DNA from 2 places in the [Enterobacter] lignolyticus SCF1 genome. Region 1 is predicted to be linked to the other one. Evidence: riboswitches for the same ligand, from Rfam matches in the RefSeq annotation. Region 1 holds a riboswitch; the other holds the start of a gene.
The links. Region 1 has a riboswitch for cobalamin ahead of btuB (TonB-dependent vitamin B12 receptor BtuB). Riboswitches for the same ligand answer to the same signal wherever they lie in the genome.
Positions count from the first base shown of each region.

Region 2: another riboswitch for cobalamin. It lies ahead of ENTCL_RS08785 (cobyrinic acid a,c-diamide synthase CobB); the one in region 1 lies ahead of btuB (TonB-dependent vitamin B12 receptor BtuB).

Region 1 covers NC_014618.1:4,627,176-4,631,362, reverse strand. Annotated here, with positions in the region: gene ENTCL_RS21480 (CHAD domain-containing protein) at 1-764, opposite strand, end outside; gene trmA (tRNA (uridine(54)-C5)-methyltransferase TrmA) at 840-1,943, opposite strand; cobalamin riboswitch at 2,048-2,229, shown strand; gene btuB (TonB-dependent vitamin B12 receptor BtuB) at 2,296-4,140, shown strand; gene murI (glutamate racemase) at 4,085-4,187, shown strand, end outside.
Region 2 covers NC_014618.1:1,886,040-1,890,226, reverse strand. Annotated here, with positions in the region: gene ENTCL_RS08795 (cobalt-precorrin-8 methylmutase) at 1-140, opposite strand, end outside; gene cbiB (adenosylcobinamide-phosphate synthase CbiB) at 153-1,112, opposite strand; gene ENTCL_RS08785 (cobyrinic acid a,c-diamide synthase CobB) at 1,109-2,488, opposite strand; cobalamin riboswitch at 2,586-2,760, opposite strand; gene pocR (transcriptional regulator PocR) at 3,053-3,970, opposite strand.

The DNA.
Region 1 (4,187 bases):
TTGACGGGATACAGGGAGGCGAAAACCTCGGCGGGATAGCGCAGCTTCTTGAGATCTTTGCGCAGCTCGTGGCGCTCTTCCCGGGTCAGCGACGCGAGCCGGTCGGCGTGGAGGAGGACCTTTTGCCAGCGTTTGTCCAGCGCGTACCTCGCAAGCTCCCTGACCGGCATCGCCAGCCGCCGGGTTTGCCCGATGTCGAACGGGTCAAGCCAGCCGCGCTGTTCAATGAAGCGGTCAACGTCGGCGAGAAAGTGCGGGACGCGCTCGTCGACCAGTATCTGGCGCAGATGCTCGCGCTGTTCGTGCGCCAGCGCCTGCAGACGTTCGGCAAGCGCCTGAAAACAAGGTTCTTCGGGATGCCGCTGGCGCTCCCGCGCCACCAGGTCGCCGGCGATGACGTCAAGATCCCTGAGGCTTCCGACCTCCTGACCGAGCCAGCGCGCTTCATCGCCGAGGCGCTGCATTTCCCGGCATCGTAGTACAGGGCGAAAAACGGAAAAAACGCTGCGCAGGCGGCGCAGGCCGATGCGCAGCTGGTGCGGCCCTTCGGGATCGTCGCTCTGGAGCACAACGGAAATATTCGCGGCGATCTGGGCAAGGCATTCACGCAGTACGTCGCGTGCCGCCCGCTCTGCGCTCTGGTCTGCGCGGAGCGCGACGTCTTTTGCATTGCGGGGTGTTAGCGCCAGCCCGGTCAGGGTTGCCGTCGTGTCGTCGGTGGGGGCAGGTAGCTCAGTGGCATGGAGGTGACGCTTTTGCTTCATGGTGCCGGGTCCGTAACAAGTCACCTCCAATTATCGCTCATGGCGGCGGATTCGGTATCCGCGCGCCTGCTTTTTTTACCCTTTGCGCGTGAGCAGCACGCCGCACTCCATGTGATGCGTGTACGGGAACTGATCGAACAGCGCGAGGCGTTCAACCCTGTGCGTCTGGCTCAGCGTTTCGAGGTTTTTGCACAGCGTTTCCGGGTTGCAGGAGATGTACAGGATACGCGGGTAGGCCTGCACCATTTTTTCCGTTTCGCCGTCCAGCCCGCTGCGTGGCGGGTCGACGAAAATCGTCTCGCACTGGTAGCTTTGCAAATCGATGCCCTGCAGGCGGTTGAACTGCCGTACGCCGTTCATCGCCTGGGTGAACTCTTCTGCCGACATGCGAATAATTTGCACGTTATCAATATGGTTCGCCGCGATGTTGTACTGCGCGGAGGCCACCGACGGCTTGGCGATTTCGGTCGCCAGCACGCGGGTAAAGTTACGCGCCAGCGCCAGGGAAAAGTTGCCGTTACCGCAGTACAGCTCCAGCAGGTCGCCCGTGGCGCCCGTGGTGACGTCCTGCGCCCACTCCAGCATCTGAATATTCATGGCGGCATTCGGCTGGGTGAAGCTGTTTTCCACCTGGCGATAGATCATTTCGCGCCCACCGACCGGCAGCCGCTCGTCGATGTAGTCCCGATCGAGAGCGATTTTGGTCTTCGTCGCGCGGCCAATCAGCTGGACGTTGAGGTTTGCGGCCCGCAGCGCATCGCGCAGGCGCGTGGCGGCGGACTGCCATTCGTCGCCCAGCGCTTTGTGATAGAGCAGGGAGACAATCGCCTGATTGCTCATCGTGGTGAGATAATCCACCTGAAACAGCTTGTGACGCAGCACCGGCTCGTCTTTGACCCCGGCAATCACCGCCTTCATCAGCACGTTAATCAGCTGGCTGGCGGCCGGAAAGCTGTCGACGCGGATGCGCTGTTTGGTCGCCTGGTCGAAGATGATGTGGTAAAGGTCGTCGCCCTCGTGCCAGAGACGAAATTCCGCACGCATGCGGTAGTGGCTGACCGGTGAGCGGAACACCTCAGGAACGGGCGCGGCAAAAGGCGTCATCATGCTTTGCAGGCGGACGACTTTTTCCGCCAGCTGCGCTTCGTACTGCTCTGTCGGGAGGTGTTCGGGGGTCATGATGCTTCCTGAGTGATAAAGAATTACGCGGGGATTGTAGGGATTGTTCAGGGGATGTCCAGACTTTATGAGCAATAGCTGTCTGGACATCTATACGTGTCTAATTGTAGCATTCTGTTTCCGGTCTCCCAGGAGTGAAAAGGGAATCCAGTGCAAATCTGGAGCTGACGCGCAGCGGTAAAGACTGGCGGGATGATAAGTTGCAGACACTGCTTTGGAAGAGTGGGAAGTCTTCATCCATAACACGCCACCCAGCCCGAAGACCTGCCGGATTACGTCGCAATGGATTTTCATCATCGCGTGCTACTGATGAAACCGGCGGCATCCTTCTTATATTGTGGATGCTTTTACAATGATTAAAAAAGCTTCGCTGCTGACGGCGCTCTCCGTCACAGCGTTTTCTGGCTGGGCGCAGGACAGCGGCTCAGACACGATGGTAGTAACGGCAAATCGCGTTGAACAACCCATCAATACCGTCCTGGCCCCCGTGAGCGTGGTGACGCGTCAGGATATCGATCGCTGGCAGTCAACCTCCGTGGTTGACGTGATGCGTCGGTTACCGGGGGTCGATGTGGCGCAGTACGGCGGTCTCGGGCAGCAGTCATCCCTGTTCATCCGCGGTACTAACTCCAGCCATGTGCTGATTCTGGTCAACGGCATTCGCCTGAACCAGGCGGGCGTAAGCGGATCTTCCGATTTAAGCCAGTTCCCGATTTCTCTGGTGCAGCGTATCGAATACATCCGTGGGCCGCGCTCAGCGGTGTATGGCTCTGACGCGATTGGCGGCGTCGTCAATATTATTACGACCCGCGATCGGGACGGCACGACGTTAAACGCGGGCATCGGGACATACGGCTATCAGAGCTACGGCGGCAGCACGCAGCAGACGCTGGGCGGCAATACGCGCGTGACCGTGGCCGGGGATTACACCTACACCAAAGGGTTTGACGTGGTGGCGGAAGGGAATACCGGCGGGGTCGCCCAGCCGGATCGCGACGGCTTCATGAGCAAAACGCTGTATGGCTCCATTGAGCATGATTTTTCCGAACAGTGGGGCGCGTTTGTGCGCGGCTACGGCTACGACAACCGTACGGCGTACGATGGCAGCGTCTTTACGCCGGGCGTTCTGGTGGATACCCGTCAGCTGTACAGCCAGACCTGGGATGCGGGCCTGCGCTATAACAACGATATTTTCCATTCGCAGCTGACCTCCAGCTATAGCCATAGCAAAGATTACAACTATGACCCGAACCTGGGGCGCTACGACTCCACGGCGACGCTCGATGACGTCAAACAGTACAACCTGCAGTGGGCGAACTCGGTAGAGGTTGGCCACGGCAACATCGGCGCGGGCGTGGACTGGCAGAAGCAGAGCACGGAGCCTGGCACGAGCTATGTGACCGACGCCTATGATATCCGTAATACCGGCCTGTACATGACGGCGCTGCAAAAGCTGGGGGATTTCACCCTGGAGGGCGCAGCCCGCAGCGATGACAACTCGCAGTTCGGCCAGCACGGTACGTGGCAGAGCAGCGCCGCCTGGGAGTTTATCGACGGCTACCGTTTTGTCGCCTCCTATGGCACGGCCTTTAAAGCGCCGAACCTGGGGCAGCTGTACGGCTTCTACGGCAACGAGAATCTGAAGCCGGAGGAGAGCAAGCAGTGGGAAGGCGCGTTTGAGGGGCTGACGGCGGGCGTGACCTGGCGTGTGTCGGGTTATCGTAACGACATCGATAATCTGATCGACTACAATACCGACCTGCAGAAGTACTACAACGTCGGTCAGGCGCGCATTAAAGGTATTGAAGCCACCGCGTCGTTTGATACCGGCCCGCTGACGCATAATATTGGCTATGATTATGTCGATGCGCGCGATGCGAAGACGAACGAACTGCTCGATCGCCGGGCGAAGCAGCAGGTGAAATACCAGCTCGACTGGCAGGTGTATGACTTCGACTGGAGCATGACTTACCACTACCTGGGCACGCGCTATGATACGGATTACAGTACTTATCCGAGCCAAAAGGTAAAAATGGGCGGCGTCAGCCTGTGGGATGTGGCGGTGTCATATCCGATCACCTCTCACCTGACAGTTCGTGGTAAAATCGCCAACCTGTTCGATAAAGACTACGAGACAGTTTATGGCTATCACACTGCAGGACGAGAATACAACTTGTCGGGCAGCTATACCTTCTGATCCACGTCCCACCGTGCTGGTGTTTGACTCCGGCGTCGGTGGGCTGT
Region 2 (4,187 bases), 2.1 Mb from region 1:
GTGGTGTGGATCACCCGTTTGACGATCGCTTCGTGCAGCGGGCTGGCGAACCGGTACTCCGGCCGCGTTTCGCGGACTATCTCGCCGATGATGTCAAAACTTTTGGCTTCAATCGCCTGGGGCTGCTGGATGTATTGCATTGTCTTTTGTCCTCAGGCCGCGCCAACCGCCAGCCAGCGCGCGACGATAAACAGCGCCAGCGCCAGGGTGGAAGCGACCCACATCAGTCGAATCGTTCGGGAAATGTCGTCTACGGCAATCGGGCGCAGCGCGTCGCCGATCCACGGCTTTTCCACGCGCTGGCCAAAATAGTCGTTGGGGCCGCCGAGCCGGATGCCCAGCGCGCCGGCAACCGTCGCCTCCGCCCACGCGCAGTTGGGGCTGCTGTGGTTGTAGCGATCGCGCCAACCTGTGCGCAGCGCGCGGGAACCGTCGTTACGGCACAGAAACGCCGCAACGCTCAGCAAAAGCCAGCTCAGGCGCGCGGGAATATAGTTCGCCACATCGTCCAGCCGGGCGCTGACCATACCGATCGCCCGGTATTTTTCATGTTTGTAGCCCACCATGGAGTCGAGGGTATTGACCGCTTTGTAGGCCATCGCCAGCGGCGCGCCGCCCAGCAGGAGGAAAAACAGCGGCGCGATGATGCCATCTACGGTGTTCTCCGCCACGGTTTCCACCACCGCCCGATTGATCTGTTCCGGCTGAAGCTGCGAGGTATCGCGCCCCACGATCCAGGAGAGCTTTTCGCGGCTCTCGGCAAGGGCGCCAGCGCGCAGCGGCCGCTCAACGTCCTGCGCCGCTCGCGCCAGGCAGCGTCCGGCCAGCACGGTAAAAATCATCCATACCTCAACCGCCCAGCCCAGCCACGGATGAATCGTTCGCGCCAGCGCCAGCACGCCCCAGGCCACGGCCCAGGTCATCCCCACCACCACCAGCCACATCGCGCCGCCGCCGATGCGTAGCGCGCTGTCGCTATGGCAGTAGCGACGAATCACCCGCTGTAGCGCATTGATAAGATTGCCAATCCAGCGCACCGGGTGGGGCCAGCGTTGCGGATCGCCGATAATGACGTCGAGCAGCCAGGCGACGCACCATGCCAGCAGCGTCATAGCGCCTCCCTTGCCGCCGCCAGCCAGCGGTTAAGCATCTGCGGCCGCTGGGCAAAATGGACGTGCAGATAGCTGGCGAAGGCGTTGCCCACCTGCCAGCCGCCGGACCACGCCTGCAGCGTCAGCCCATCGCGTACTTTACGGCAGGCCAGCACCGCGGGGGTTTCAGGGGAAAAATCGGAGTAGTGGAACTCATGTCCACGCAGCAGCTCGCCGGTATCCGCTAACAGCGTTGGCTGCTGCGCCTGCGCCTCGCAGTAGCCAAAACGGGTCAGCCGTTTACCCATTTTGCTGTGGCCGGGAATGATATTGGCCATCCGATGGGTGACGCCATTGGCATCCTCAAGCGTGCTGCCGAGATACATCAGCCCGCCGCACTCGGCGTAGATCGCCGCGCCGCGCCGATGCGCCTCGCGCAGGCTTGCCAGCATGGAGGTATTTTCAGCCAGCATCGCCGCATGCAGTTCCGGATAACCGCCGCCCAGCCAGACCATCTGACAATCAGGTAAACGGCTATCGCGCAGCGGGCTAAAGCGGATAATCTCGACGCCGGTGCGTTCGAGCAGCGTAATGTTATCCGGGTAATAGAAGTTGAAGGCGTCGTCGTCGGCTAACGCCAGCGTCAGGCCTCTGCCCGCCTCTTCACCCGGCCGTTCCGGCCACGCTCCCTGCACAAGGGCCGGCAGCAGGCTCAACGCCAGCAGCTGATCAATATCCAGCGTGCGTTCGAGGGTTGCGGCAAACTCCAGCCAGGGTCGCTTATCGGCGACCGATTCGCGGGCCGTCACCAGCCCCAGATGGCGTTCGGGCAAGGAGACGCCATCCACGCGCGGAACATAGCCGAGAACGGGGACAGAACAGTAATGCTCGACAGCGGTTTTGAGCAGCTGAAAATGGGATTCGCTGTTGACGCGATTGACAATCACGCCCGCAATATTCAGGGCGGGATCAAAGTGCTGGAAGCCCATTACCGTGGCGGCAATGGAGGTGGAAACCGCTTTTCCGTCCACCAGCAGGATCACCGGACAGCCAAGCTGCTTCGCCATCGCAGCGGTACTGCAGTAATTCGGGTCGGTGCCGTAACCGTCGTACAGCCCCATTACGCCCTCAATGACCGCAACATCCGCCCGCTGCATGTGCTCGCAAAACAGCGCATTGAGTACCGGTTCGGGAAGCATGAAGCTGTCGAGGTTGCGGGAAGCGGTGCCGCTGACTTTCGTATGCCAGCCGGTATCGAGATAATCAGGACCCACTTTGCACGGCTGGACGCGTAGCCCACGCTGTTTTAACGCACTCAGCAGGCCCAGAGTCACCGTGGTTTTACCACAGCCGCTACCGGTGCCTGCCAGAACAAACGCGTACTGCTTTGCCGCCATGACCCTGATCCTGTTCAGGGTGGTAAGGGTGTATAGATACACGTAAACCCAGTCTTTCGACTGTATGTACCAGTGCAATCCACTTCCCACCGAAGTTGTTGAACGTTCCCGACAGGCAGGTCTTCTGGCTTAGCGTCCTCCTCGCCCGTCCTTCCCAATCTTGCGATCAGTGGTCTTCACGGGGTTGTCAGCATCACAGCAGCGGGGGCTGCGGGGGATTTTCACCCCCTTCCCAGGCACAATTGTGCCAAACCTGTCGGCTTACATTATGAGAAAATGGTATGTTCTCATAACAGCAATTAAATGCTTACGGCGCGTTCTTCATCTCAGATAAATACGTAAAAATGAAGCATGCGCTGAATAAAACTCCACGCCAGAATAATTGACGCCATTCTCAATGACTCAGTGCTTTATCACAAAAAATAAAAACCGCAGCTAATTGCACTTAAAATCTCAATATTTATTGCGCTATGACAAATTATCGCGCCACTTCATTTTTTTTCATTTTATAATGTTCAAAATGCATTACGATATCAAAAATCGGCAATGACAAAATATTGCTACTCAGGCCGAACCGGCAGGTAAATTATCAGTTGCCTGCTGACGATAAGCCTGAGGCGTGACCTGGTAGGTTTGGCGAAACACTTTGCAAAAATAGCTGGTTTGCGAAAAGCCTAAATTTCGCGCAATGCTGGCAATGCTCCAGTCGCTGTGGCAAAGCAATTCTCTGGCGCTGGCCATGCGCTGCTGGTTAACCCAGGCGTTGAAACCGATCCCCTGATATTTTTTGAACAGTTTGCTGAAATAGTACGGGCTAAGATAAACGTGCGACGCCACGTCCTCCAGACGCAGTTCGTCCGATAAATGCGCGTCGATATAGCGCAATGCCTTTTTCATTTTGCCGTCATGCGGGTTGGGTCCGCGGTTCTGACGCGCGGGCTCTGCCTGCTGCGGCGTATCTTTGATGACAACAAAATTAAGCTGTTTTTTCAGACAGTTTTCGACAATCAGCTTTAGCAGATCGGCAGATGCCATCACCCGCGAGTAGTCCATCTCCGGAACATTGCGAAACTCATTGAGCAGCTCGGGATCCGCCTGCCAGCGATCGTCAACGTTCAGAATATCGACCAGACTGACATCGCTGTCGTTACGCAAACGCACCTGCCCGCAGAGCACAAACCCCACCAGATGGCCAGAGATAACGAGGGGAATAGAGAAGTCGGTTAACCCGGCATGGCAGCGATAAATACAGGGCTGGTCTGATTTTGATGCCTCCAGCCCCCCGCAGCGATCGCTCATACGGCAACGGATACTGTGCTGAGGATGCTGCCGCATCAGCTGACAGAAAGGCGTGAAATTAAAGAGTTCAGAAATTTCATCACCGTGAATATTGACAACCACAACCGCCAGACTGGTGGCTTGCGCAAAATCCTGTGCGATTTTATTGATGAGTTCTGAGTTCAGTGTACTCGCAGAAATCATGATAAAACCCCTCAGTTAATCCATTGTTATAATAAACAACAATTATTTTACAACCACCGTTTCATGCGTCATCACCATCCTCTGTAAATGACCAGAAACTTGCCAAGACAATAACAAAAGTCTCCCAGGGTCGGGAGACTTTTTAGTCAGTTCGCGAAAGGAGATCACGAAATAATATTGAGAAATCTGATATCCGGTAAATTTTTACGTACTGCCC